DNA from 3 places in the Bradyrhizobium sp. CIAT3101 genome. Region 2 is predicted to be linked to each of the others. Evidence: predicted binding sites of a transcription regulator. Region 2 holds the regulator's gene; each other region holds the start of a gene.
What was found. Region 2 encodes PhoB, which activates phosphate uptake and scavenging genes when phosphate is short. Its sites were predicted from a motif close to TGTCATNNANCTGTCAT; they were not measured.
Positions count from the first base shown of each region.

Region 1: QA645_RS15025 (YbhN family protein) is a predicted target of PhoB. The motif match lies at 2,058-2,074, and genes of this name have one in related genera.
Region 3: QA645_RS02245 (DUF2794 domain-containing protein) is a predicted target of PhoB. The motif match lies at 1,715-1,731, and genes of this name have one in related genera.

Region 1 covers NZ_CP121634.1:3,225,426-3,229,577, reverse strand. Annotated here, with positions in the region: gene QA645_RS15035 (MFS transporter) at 1-1,178, opposite strand, end outside; gene QA645_RS15030 (ferritin-like domain-containing protein) at 1,311-1,817, opposite strand; gene QA645_RS15025 (YbhN family protein) at 2,246-3,328, shown strand; gene QA645_RS15020 (hypothetical protein) at 3,427-4,152, shown strand, end outside.
Region 2 covers NZ_CP121634.1:9,080,959-9,085,110, forward strand. Annotated here, with positions in the region: gene QA645_RS42055 (aspartate aminotransferase family protein) at 1-848, opposite strand, end outside; gene QA645_RS42060 (GcrA family cell cycle regulator) at 1,302-1,814, shown strand; gene phoB (phosphate regulon transcriptional regulator PhoB) at 1,917-2,624, opposite strand; gene phoU (phosphate signaling complex protein PhoU) at 2,647-3,363, opposite strand; gene pstB (phosphate ABC transporter ATP-binding protein PstB) at 3,375-4,152, opposite strand, start outside.
Region 3 covers NZ_CP121634.1:494,417-498,568, reverse strand. Annotated here, with positions in the region: gene QA645_RS02255 (Bax inhibitor-1/YccA family protein) at 1-410, shown strand, start outside; gene QA645_RS02250 (GNAT family N-acetyltransferase) at 647-1,177, shown strand; gene QA645_RS02245 (DUF2794 domain-containing protein) at 1,279-1,650, opposite strand; gene QA645_RS02240 (DUF1223 domain-containing protein) at 2,265-3,044, opposite strand; gene acnA (aconitate hydratase AcnA) at 3,262-4,152, opposite strand, start outside.

The DNA.
Region 1 (4,152 bases), 3.5 Mb from region 2:
AGAGGCGGCACCAGGAGGCCAAGTCCGCCGCTGATCGCGATCATCTGCGCGAAGATCGCCCAGTAGCTCGTCTCCGGCTCGATCCAGAGCAGACCAAGACAGCCAAGCGCCGAGATACAGGCGCCGACAACGATGGTCGGGCACGGGCCGATGCGCTCGGCGAGGCGCGGCGCCAGCAGATTGACCGGCAACACCGCGCTCATCATCGGTACGAAGGCGAGCCCGGTCCACCAGGCCGACAGGCCGTTGATCCGCTGGAAGTAGAGACTGAGCACAAAGATCAGGCCGTAGATCGCGATATTGACGAGCAGGCCGACGACCGTGGTCAGGGTAAACAGCCGATGACTGAACAAGGACAACGGAAGCATCGGTTGCTCCGTGCGGCTCTCGCGCCAGACGAACAGCGTCGCGAAGACGGCGGCCGCCGCGAAGGCCGAAAGCACGAGCGGATGCTCCCAGCCAAGCACGCCGCCCTCGATGATCGCGCCGGCGAGCGCCCCCAGCGCGCCGATCGCGGCGAGCTGGCCAGGCAGATCGATCTCGCGCGAACGCGCCCGCGTGGTCTCTGTCGCATAGCGCCAGCTCAGCCACAGACCGGCGAGGCCGATCGGCAGATTGACGAGGAAGATCGCCCGCCAGCCGACCAGCGTGATCAGCGCGCCGCCGACGAAGGGACCGGCGGTCAGCGCCAGGCTTGCGCCCGCCGCCCAGACCGCGACGGCACGGCCGCGCGCGCGGTCGTCCGTATAGGCATGACTGAGCAACGCCAGCGAATTCGGCACCAGGATCGCCGCCGCCAGCCCCTGGACCAGCCGCGCGCCGATCAGCACGACGGCGTTGGGCGACAGCGCGCAGGCGAGCGAGGCCGCGGTGAAGATCGCGAACCCCGCCATGAAGATGCGCTTGGCGCCGATCCGGTCGCCGAGTGCGCCGGCCGTAAGGATGAAGGCGGCAAAGGCGATGGTGTAGGCGCTCACCACCCATTGCAGCTCGGCAACGCCGCCGCCGAGCGTTTTGCTCATCGCATCGAGCGCGGTGTTGACGATGGTGACGTCGAGCTGCACCACGCCGTAGCCGAGGCTCATCGCCGCCAGCGTCAGCGAGGTCGCAAGGCGCGAAGCGGTGCGCGTGGCATCCTTCGCGCCGAAGGTTTCATATTTGATGGTGTTGGCTCGCATGCTGCCACCTCGATTGCAGCCCCATGCGACATATACGCCTCCGGCCCGCCATCATGTTTCGACAATGACCGAATGATGGATGCGCGAGCGCCGCGCGGACGACCGCGCGGCGCTTTTGCGGCTAGGCCGGCGTTAGCTCGCGGCCCGCAGGTTCACCTTGCTCTCGGCAAGCGTCGTCAGTTTCTTGTCGGTCGCCTTCTCTTCCTCGAGCGTTTTGGCCAGCACGGCAGCACAGTCGCTGCGACCGAGCTGCTTGGCCCAGGCGATCAGGCTGCCGTAACGGACGATCTCGTAATGCTCGGCGGCCTGCGCCGCGTTGATCAGCGCGGCGTCGAGCACCGCCTTGTCCGCGACCTCGCCGGCGGTCTCGTCGGCCTCCTCGATGATGCCGTCGATCGCCGGGCAGTCGACCGCCTTCACCTGGGCACCATGCATCTTGAACACTTCCTCGAGCCGCGTGACGTGCTGCCTGGTTTCTTCGAGGTGCGTCAAAAAGCCCTGCTTCAGCTGCGGATCGGTCGCCTTATTTGCCATTTTCGGCAGCGCCTTGGTGAGCTGCTGCTCGGCGTAATAGATGTCCTGTAGCTGATGCACGAACAGGTCGTTCATGGTCTTGATGTCTTTTGTGAACAGTCCCATCGTTCCGATCCTCGCAGGTTTCGGGAACACGGCAGCACCGGCCTGCACGAGAAGCCTGTGTTTTGCCGTGTTCGATTGCTGATGGGGCGCTAACCGATCCGCAGCAGCGTCGTTCCAAAAAATGCCCGGATCGTTTGCTTCGGAACAACGCTTGCGACCGCAGGATTTGAAACCATCTGAACATGCGGGTGCACGACGCAGGGTCGCTCCCTCGACTCATATGCTTAACGCGCGCGCCATGTGAACCACTTATGACAAAAACAGCCGGTCCGGCGCAGAACCAGTCGTTGTCAAGGGCTGCACAAGTCGCTGTTTTTGCCTTAAATGAGCTACATCATGCCTAGCGATCGACGCCCATTTCGGGCAGTGATCGCAACCGACCGGCCAATGTCTGGCCCGGTCGGTCTTGCCCCCCGCCGGGAGGATGAATGCACGGACTGCTGCCCGCGCTGAAACGCGGCTTCAAGAAATGGATCGGCTGGCGACGGCTCGGTATTGCCGCAAGCGTGATGATCATCGCCTTCGCGGTCACCACGCTGCTGCGGACCCTCAAGGGCATCGATACCGGCGTCATCCTGACCGCTTTGACCGATATTCCGCGCGGACATATCGGTCTGGCCGCGATCTGCGTGTTCTTCGCGTTCTGTACGCTGACGTTCTACGACTTTTTTGCACTGCGAACGATCGGCAAGAAGCACGTGCCCTACCGCATCGCAGCGCTGTCGAGCTTCACGTCCTATTCGATCGGCCACAACATCGGCGCCACCGTGTTCACGGGCGGCGCGATCCGTTTCCGGATTTACTCGGACTACGGGCTGAATGCGATCGACGTCGCCAAGATCTGTTTCCTCTCCGGCCTGACCTTCTGGCTCGGTAACATCTTCGTGCTCTCGATCGGCATGACCATCCACCCGGATGCGGCCTCCTACATGGATCAGCTGCCGTCGTCGATCAATCGGCTGATCGCGCTCGGCGGCCTCGCCTCGATCGCCGCCTATCTGGTCTGGCTCTGCATGGGCGACAAACGCCGCGAGCTCGGCCAGAAGGGCTGGAAGGTCGTGCTGCCGTCGGCGCCGCTGACGCTGGTGCAGATCCTGATCGGTGTGGTCGATCTCGGCTTCTGCGCGCTTGCGATGTACCTGCTGATGCCGGCCAATCCGCCGATCGACTTCCTGTCGCTCGCCGTGGTGTTCATCCTGGCGACGCTGCTGGGCTTTGCCAGCCACGCCCCGGGCTCGATCGGCGTGTTCGACGCCGCCATGCTGGTGGCACTGCCCGAATTCGGCCGCGAGCAACTGCTGGCAACCCTGCTCGTGTTCCGCATCCTCTATTTCGTGATCCCGTTCGGCCTCGCCATCTCCATTATGGGCACCCGCGAGCTCTGGATGAACGTCGTCCGGCCCTGGCAGGAGCGGCGGCGGCTGGCGGAAGCCTGCGCGCAGGCCAACCTGCCCAATCAGGTGACGCCGATGGAGCGCGAGCGATTGGTGCGCCAGGCCAGCAAGCGATAAGGCACGCCCGAGCCCGTAGGAGCCTCAGACAAAGGTTGCGGGGCGGAGAGTGATGCTCTCTTATTTCCGCCTCAACTTTGCCGTTGAAGACGCGGGCCATGATCCCTATTTCCCTACGCCGTTTGCTCTCGAGCGCCTTGCTGCTGGCCGGGCTCCTCACCGTTTTGCCGCTTCCGCGCGCCGTCGCGCAGGATGCCGGCGCCATGCAGATCACCTGGGAGGTCCGCAACCGCTTCCGCCTGTTCCGCGAGGAGCGCGACTTCCTGCTGCATGTCGAGAATGCGCGTAACCGCAGCATCCTCGCCGCCGAGCAGTCGCTGGAGCTGCAGAGCGAGGGCCGCGGCTGGGCCCGCAACATGGTCAACCGCCTCTGCATCGATCTCCAGGGCCGGGTCAACCAGCCCTGCACGCGCGACAACGTCAAAGAGAACTACATCACCCCGATCGACCACCCCATCACCGTGCGCCTTGCCGGCGCGGTGCCGGTCGGCGCCACCTGCGCGTGGACGTTCGACGACGGCGACGGACCGCAGACCTCGACCTTCGACTGCGCCGAACCGGTCAATCTGCGGGTCCGCTATGGCAAGCAGACGGTGGCGAGCGTCGACGTCTCCTCCGGCTCCGATCCGAGCCAGCGCATCCAGACCGAGATCCAGGTCCGCGACATCTTCATCGCCGGCCTTGGCGACAGCATTGCCTCCGGCGAGGGCAATCCGGACCGGCCGCTGGCGCTGTCGGACGAGGGGTTTTGCTTCCGCTCCTATCTCGGCACCGCCGGCGGACAGTATTACCGGCCGAGCCGCGCCGGCTTCAAGGGCGGTCGC
Region 2 (4,152 bases):
GCCAGCGGATTGCCGCCGAAGGTCGAGCCGTGCGAGCCGGGCCCCATGCCGGAGGCCGCTTCCGCGGTCGCCAGCACCGCGCCGATCGGGAAGCCGCCGCCGAGCGCCTTCGCCAGCGACATCACGTCAGGCGTGACGCCGGTGCGCCGATGGGCGAAGAGATCGCCGGTGCGGCCCATGCCGGTCTGCACTTCATCGAAGGCGAGCAGCAGGCCCTTCTCGTCGCAGAGCTGGCGCAGCGCCTTGAGGAAGCCGGGAGGCGCCGAACGCACGCCACCCTCGCCCTGGATCGGCTCGATCAGGATACCGGCGGTCTGCGGACCGATCGCCTTCTTCACGGCCTCGATGTCGCCATGCGGGATCTGGTCGAAACCGTCCATCGGCGGGCCAAAACCTTCGAGATATTTTGCCGAGCCGGTCGCGGCCAGCGTCGCCAGCGTCCGACCGTGGAAGGCGCCTTCGAAGGTGATGATGCGGTAGCGCTCCGGATGCCCCTTGGAGAAGTGATGGTGGCGGACCAGCTTGATCACGCCCTCCAGCGCTTCGGCGCCGGAATTACAGAAGAACACGAAGTCGGCAAAACTCTCGTTGCAGAGACGCGCCGCGAGCTTCTCGCCATCCGGGCTCTGGAACAGGTTCGACATGTGCCAGAGTTTTGTCGCCTGCTCCTGCAGCGCCTTGACCAGCACGGGATGGGCATGGCCGAGCGCATTCACTGCAACGCCCGAGGTGAAATCGAGATAGCGATCGCCATTGGTCGCGATCAACCAGACGCCTTCACCGCGCTCAAAACCGATGTCGGCCCTGGCGAAAACGGGGAGCAAATGCGGTGCTACGCTGTTGGTCATGATGGTCTCTTTGGATGTTTCGGACGGCCTGAGCGTGCGTTGCGCAGCGCATCATTGGTCCGGAAAACGAAACGTGCCGCCTTTTAAGGGCGGCACGCATCGCCATCTTATGCCTGGCACCAATGGTGTCAATGCCGCCCGGAAAGCCCCGCGAAACGCTGATTCCGTAGTCTTGCGGTGCCGGATTTGCGGGTTTTTGGCCACGGAACATGTGGAAGCGAGTCGTCGGACTCTTGCGCGTGAGTCACGCCATATTGTAGCGTTTGCCTTGTCAGATACGACATCTCGTGCAGCGGTTCTGATCCCAAAAGTCCTCATGTACCGGCGTAAACGTTCGGGCGGCTCATTGCGCCCGGCGAACCTTAAGGGATTCTGGCGGCACGGGTTTTTCGAAGCTTAGGCATTCGTCGTGCCGCCCCAGGATGGCAGGCGCGCGGCGAAGGAAAGGTTACAATGACGGTTTTGACCTGGTCCGACGATCGCGTCGAGCAGTTGAAAAAGCTCTGGGAGGCCGGACTTTCGGCCAGCCAGATCGCCGCTGAGCTTGGGAATGTCACCCGCAACGCCGTGATCGGCAAGGTGCACAGGCTCGGCCTGTCGGGCCGCGCCAAGAGCCCGTCTTCGGCAGCTCCGCGGCCGCGCAAGGCGCGTCCGGCGCAGCACATGATGCGGGTGAGCAGGCCCATCGCGCGTGGCAATACCGCGCTGGCGCAGGCCTTCGAGGTCGAAGTCGAGGCTGAACCGGTCACCTACGACAACGTGGTGCCGATGAGCCAGCGGCTGTCGCTGCTCGAATTGAACGAGGCGACCTGCCACTGGCCGGTCGGCGATCCCTCGAGCCCGGATTTCTTCTTCTGCGGCGGCAAGGCGCTCTCCGGCCTGCCCTACTGCGCCCAGCACTCGCGGGTGGCGTATCAGCCGGCAGCGGATCGGCGGCGGGCGCCGGCGAAGCCTGGCACGCGGTAAGCGCATCCAGGTAATCTCGTCCCGGCACAAGGCCGGGACGACCGGGGAAATAAAAAAGCGCGCCATCCAGCGCGCTTTTTATTTTGTCTGCTTGCAAGAGCCTTAGGCCTGCTCGGCCTTTGCAAACCGGTCATCGAGCGCATAGCCCGCACCGCGCACCGTGCGGATCGGATCCTGCTCGCGACCAAGATTGAGCAGCTTGCGCAGGCGACCGATATGCACGTCGACGGTGCGCTCGTCGATATAGATGTCGCGGCCCCAGACGCTGTCGAGCAGCTGCTCGCGCGAGAACACGCGACCGGGGTGCTCCAGGAAAAACTCCAGCAGGCGATATTCGGTGGGGCCGAGATCGATCGGCCGGCCCGAGCGCGCCACGCGGCGCTTTTCGCGATCGAGCTCGATGTCACCGAAAGCGAGCACGGTTGCGAGCCGCTCGGGACTTGCGCGCCGCAGCAGACCCTTCACGCGGGCCAGCAGCTCGGGCACCGAGAACGGCTTGACGATGTAGTCGTCGGCGCCGGTCGCAAGGCCCCGCACCCGCTCGCTCTCCTCGCCGCGCGCGGTGAGCATGATGATCGGCAGCTGCTTGGTGTCGGACCGCGTCCGCAGCCGGCGGCACAGCTCGATGCCGGAAAGCCCCGGCAGCATCCAGTCGAGCACGATCAGATCGGGGATGTGCTCCTTGAGGCGGGTGTCGGCGTCGTCGCCGCGCATCACCGTCTCGACGTCATAGCCGTCGCCCTCGAGGTTGTAGCGGAGGAGCTCGGTGAGAGCTTCCTCGTCTTCAACCACCATAATGCGTGCGCCCATTGGGTCGTCGCTCCTTAAGGATTCAAGTATTGGGGACCGTGGTGGCGAAGGTCGTCATGTCGCCCTTCGGTCGCTTGTCGGTGATGGCCTGGCCTTCGATCATGTAGAACACGGTCTCGGCAATGTTGGTGGCGTGGTCGCCGATCCGCTCGATGTTCTTGGCGCAGAACATCAGATGGATGCAGAACGAGATGTTGCGCGGGTCCTCCATCATATAGGTGAGGAGCTCGCGGAACAGCGAGGTGCAGATGGCGTCGACTTCCTCGTCGCCCTTCCACACCGCCATCGCCGCCGGCAGATCGTGCGCGGCATATGCGTCCAGCACCGACTTGACCTGCTGCTGCACGAGGTCGGTCATGTGCTCGAGGCCGCGGAACAGCTTGAGCGGATGGAAATCCGTCTCCAGCGCCGCGACGCGCTTGCCCATGTTCTTGGCGAGGTCGCCGATGCGTTCGAGATCGGTCGCGACGCGCATGGCGCCGACGATTTCGCGCAGATCCACCGCCATCGGCTGGCGGCGCGCGATCGTGAGCACGGCGCGTTCCTCGATCTTCTTCTGCAGCGCGTCGAGCTCGGCGTCGATGGTGACGACGCGCTGGCCGAGCGCGATATCACGGCGGATCAGCGCGTCGACGGAATCGACGATCATGCGCTCGGCGATGCCGCCCATCTCGGCGACCAGGCGCGTGAGCTCCTGGAGGTCGGTGTCGAAGGCCTTTGCGGTATGTTCAGAACCCATGTCCTGTCTCCTCAGCCGAACCGGCCGGTAATGTAATCCTGCGTGCGCCGGTCGGACGGCGACGTGAAGATCTTGCTGGTGTCGTCGAACTCGATCAACTCGCCGAGATACATGAAGGCGGTCTTGTCGGAGACGCGAGCCGCTTGCTGCATGTTGTGGGTCACGATCGCGATCGTGTAATTCTCGGACAGCTCCTGGATCAGCTCCTCGACCTTCGCGGTCGAGATCGGATCGAGCGCCGAGCAGGGCTCGTCGAACAGGATCACCTCGGGCCGCACCGCGACGGTGCGGGCAATGCAGAGGCGCTGCTGCTGGCCGCCGGAGAGCGACAGGCCGGAGGCGTTCAGCTTGTCCTTGACCTCGTTCCACAGCGCGCCGCCGCGCAGGGCCTTCTCGACGCGATCGTCCATCTCCGACTTCGAGATCTTCTCGTAGAGACGGATGCCGAAGGCGATGTTCTCGTAGATCGTCATCGGGAACGGCGTCGGCTTCTGGAACACCATGCCGACGCGGGCGCGCAGCAGATTGAGGTCGAGCTTGGGATCGAGGATGTTGGTCTGGTCGAGCATCAGCTGACCGGAGACGCGCTGGCCCGGATAGAGGTCGTACATCCGGTTGAAGATGCGCAGCAGGGTCGACTTGCCGCAGCCCGACGGTCCGATGAACGCCGTGACGCGGTTGGTGCCGAGCGCCAGATTGATGTTCTTCAGCGCGTGGTGCTCGCCGTAATAGAAGTTGAGGTTGCGCACCGTTACCTTGGCCGGGGCTTCAGGCAGAGGCTGCGAGCCG
Region 3 (4,152 bases), 780 kb from region 2:
TGTCCTCGATCTTCCTGGTGTACACGCACACCTCGATCGTGCGGGTGTTCTTCATCACCGCGGCGACCTTCGGCGCGCTGAGCCTCTACGGCTACACCACCAAGCGTGACATGAGCGGCATGGGCTCGTTCCTGTTCATGGGCCTGATCGGCATCATCATCGCGAGCCTGGTCAACCTGTTCCTGGCCAGCACGGCGTTGCAGTTCATCGTGTCGGTGGTCGGCGTCCTCGTGTTCGCGGGCCTCACCGCCTGGGATACGCAGCGCCTGAAGAACGACTACATCTACGGCTACGCCTCGGCCGGCGGTGACATCGCCGAGCGTGCGGCGATCTCCGGTGCGCTGTCGCTGTACTTGAACTTCATCAACCTGTTCACGCTGCTGCTGCAGCTCCTCGGCCAGCGCGACTAAGCGCCAGACCCGAGAGAACGGACACGAACCCCGGCCGAAAGGCCGGGGTTTTTGTTTGGGCCTGGCTCTCGTCGATGCCAGCGACGACTTGTCCGCAAAAGCCTTTGGCGAAGACGGAGGCAATCCAGAGCCCCGACGCGGACGCATTTCTGGATTGCTTCGCTGCGCTCGCAATGAGGGGTAAGGAAGCATCCCTGCCCCTTCCAGCCGTGGCGGGAACGCTCTAATCTTCCCCCATGTCCGCACCCGAAATCAGGCCCACCACCGAGGCCGACCTCCCCGCCATCACCGCCATCTATCAGCAGGCCGTCCGCGAGGGCACCGCGACGTTCGAGCTGGAACCGCCCGACCTCGCCGAGATGACGCGGCGCTACCGCGCGCTGGTCGACGGCGGCTATCCCTATTTCGTCGCCATCCTCGACGGCCGCGTCGCCGGCTACGCCTATGCGGGCGCCTACCGGCCCCGCCCGGCCTATCGCTTCACGGTCGAGAACTCGATCTATCTCGACCCCTCCTTCCATCGCCGCGGCATCGGCTCGATGCTGCTGGAGCGGCTGATCACCGAATGCGAGGGGCGCGGCTTCCGCCAGATGATCGCGGTGATCGGCGATTCCGCCAATGCCGGCTCGATCGGCGTGCACACCAGGGGCGGCTTCAAGATGATCGGCACGCATCCGAATGTCGGCCTGAAATTCGGCCGCTGGCTGGATACGGTGATGATGCAGCGCGATCTGGGCGAGGGCGCGAAGACGGTGCCGGGGAAGTAGGTCTCGTAGGGTGGGCAAAGCGAAGCGTGCCCACGATCTGTGGCGATAGAGAAAGAGGGTGGGCACGGCGCTTTGCGCACCCTACGGCACTGATCGTGTGGTCAGACCACCGCCAGCTTCCGGTCGATCACCAGCAGCACGCGGTCGAGCTCGTGGCCGCGGCGCAGGATCAGGCCGGTCGCCGTGATCACGCTGTACATGCCCTGCTTGCGGGCCAGCCGCGGATCCTTCTCGATGCGATAGATCGGCACTTCGGAGGCGCGGCGATAGACCGAGAACACCGCACGGTCCTTCAGGAAGTCGATGGCATAGTCGCGCCACTCGCCGTCGGCCACCATGCGGCCATAGAGATTGAGAATTCGGTTCAGCTCGAGCCGGTTGAACGTCACCCGGTTCGGCTGGGCGTTCGCAGCGGCGGGGCGCGCCACTGCGCGCTGCTCGCTCGGATCGGCATCCTCCGGCGTCAAACTCATGCAGCGCCTCCTGTCGCATCAGCACGACCCGCCTCCGCGAAGACCGTCCCCGGAGCCGCGGATCATGACAATTGCATGATTGCGCCAACCGTTCCCCACCGCAAGGGCCTCTTGAAAGACCTCTTGAGGGACGGCTGCTCAGCTCGCCCGGGTTGCGAATCATGACACACGCAACGGTGGAACTTCTCAGCGGCAAACCGTCACGGGATCGTTAGCAGGAATCACAGGATCGCCGCTTTTCCGCCCATCGCCCGCCGCCCTGCATTGCGAAAAGACTTGTGTGCGTTGACCCGGTCCTTTCGGTTCCGGATTCCTCAGCCCCCAGCCCCCCGGGGTCGGACAGGATCGGGTCTGTACGCGCGACAAGGAGGGCCAACGCAAGTTGGTCCTTTTTTGTTTGTGTCGGGGTGTTCCCGCCGACGCACTCCCTCTCTCCGAACATGTGCGCAGGAAAAACTCTCCCCTCATCCTGAGGAGCCGCGAAGCGGCGTCTCGAAGGATCGAGGCCCGAGATGCGTCAGCGGGCCTGCATGGTTCGAGACGCGCGCAAGAGCGCGCTCCTCACCATGAGGGGCTAGACTGATCGTATATCAGGAAGAAGTTCGAAGCGCGCTTCAGTGCAGCGACGTGTACGCCGCGCCCAGCATCGCACCGGGCTTCTCGCGGCTGCCGTCCTGGACATAGACCACCGCGCCGTCGACGCCATCGCGCGAGGTGAGATTCTCCAGCGGGACCGTCCAGCTTTCCGGATGTCCGTTCCAGTCGCCGACCTTGAGCAGATTGCGCACGACGTTGTGGTAGGTGATCTGCTGACCGCGATTTTCGCCGCGGCTGATTTCGATCGGCACCGACTTCGCAATCGAGCAGATCCAGACCTCGCCGTGCGAGATCGCCGGCTCCTTGCTCGCCGCCACCGACACGTTGATCTGTTTGCCTGCCAGCGACATCGTCACCGGCACGCTCATCACGCCTGTGCCCGCGTCGGTCTTGCCGATCGCGCTTTCGATGCCGGCGCGATCGCTGCCGATGACGTGGGTGGCGCCGTTGACCACGACCTGCGGCGTGTAGACCTCGCGGTCACCGCGCATGCGTGAATAGGCGCGCTGCCGCGCCGAGAAACGTGAATCCGCCAGCGTGTCCTTCCAGCCGAGATAGTCCCAATAGTCGATCGGCATGCTCAGCGCGATGATCGAAGGATCCTTGGCGAGGTCGCCGATGACCTTGTCGGCGGGCGGGCAGGACGAGCAGCCCTGCGACGTGAAGAGCTCGACCACGGCGCGGGGATCGGCCTGGGCGGGACGGATGACAGCGACGATTGCGCAGATGCCGAGCGCTCCCGACCAAAGTGCGCCGGACCATCGCGAAACCAAATGAGAAGCCATCATTCCAGTCATGTCGAACGTCACATCTCGTCGTCGGGGAGGGATATCCTATCGCCTGATGGTCACCGTAATCTTACGGGCGCGGCACATTCAACCGTCCGATGCGAACTGTTCGCCGGGCGGGCCCATCTGAAACATGCCGCAAACGTACAAAGGCGGCCTTGTGATAGGCCGCCTTCGTTTAACCTTCTACTCACGTCGCGGTGAGCCACCGTTCACAAATTCGCGCTTAGGCCGCGAGCTTGCGCAGCACATAGTGCAGGATACCGCCGTTCCGGTAGTAATCGAGCTCGTCCAGCGTATCGATGCGGCAAAGCAGCGAAACGCGCTGCAACGAACCGTCGCCGGAGACGATTTCCGCGGTCAGCTTCTGGCGCGGCTTCAGGTCGCCGACCAGGCCACGCAGCGTGACCTTCTCGTCGCCCTTCAGGCCGAGCGACGACCAGGAGGTGCCGTCCTCGAAGGTCAGCGGCAGCACGCCCATGCCGACCAGGTTGGAGCGATGGATGCGCTCGAAGCTCTGGCAGATCACGGCGCGAACGCCGAGAAGACGCGTGCCCTTCGCGGCCCAGTCGCGCGACGAGCCGTTGCCGTATTCGGCGCCCGCGAACACCACCAGCGGCACCTGCTCCTGCTGGTACTTCATCGCGGCGTCGTAGATCGACATCTGCTCGCCGTCGGGCCAGTGCTTGGTGAGACCGCCTTCCGGAATGTTTCCATCCGCGCCCTTCAGCATGAAGTTCTTGATGCGGATGTTGGCGAAGGTGCCGCGCATCATGACTTCATGGTTGCCGCGACGCGTGCCGTACTGGTTGAAGTCGGCGGGACGCACCTGGTGCTCGCTGAGATATTTGCCAGCAGGCGAGGTGAGCTTGATCGAACCGGCCGGCGAGATGTGGTCGGTGGTGATCTTGTCGCCGAACATGGCGAGGATGCGCGCCTCGACGATATCGGTGACGGGCTCCGGCTCCTTCTTCATGCCGTCGAAATAGGGCGGGTTCTGCACATAGGTCGACGACATGTTCCAGCGATAGGTCTCGCTCTCGACCGTCTTGATCTTGCGCCAGTTGGTGTCGCCCTTGAACACGTCGGCATACTTCTTCTTGAAGATCGACGCGGT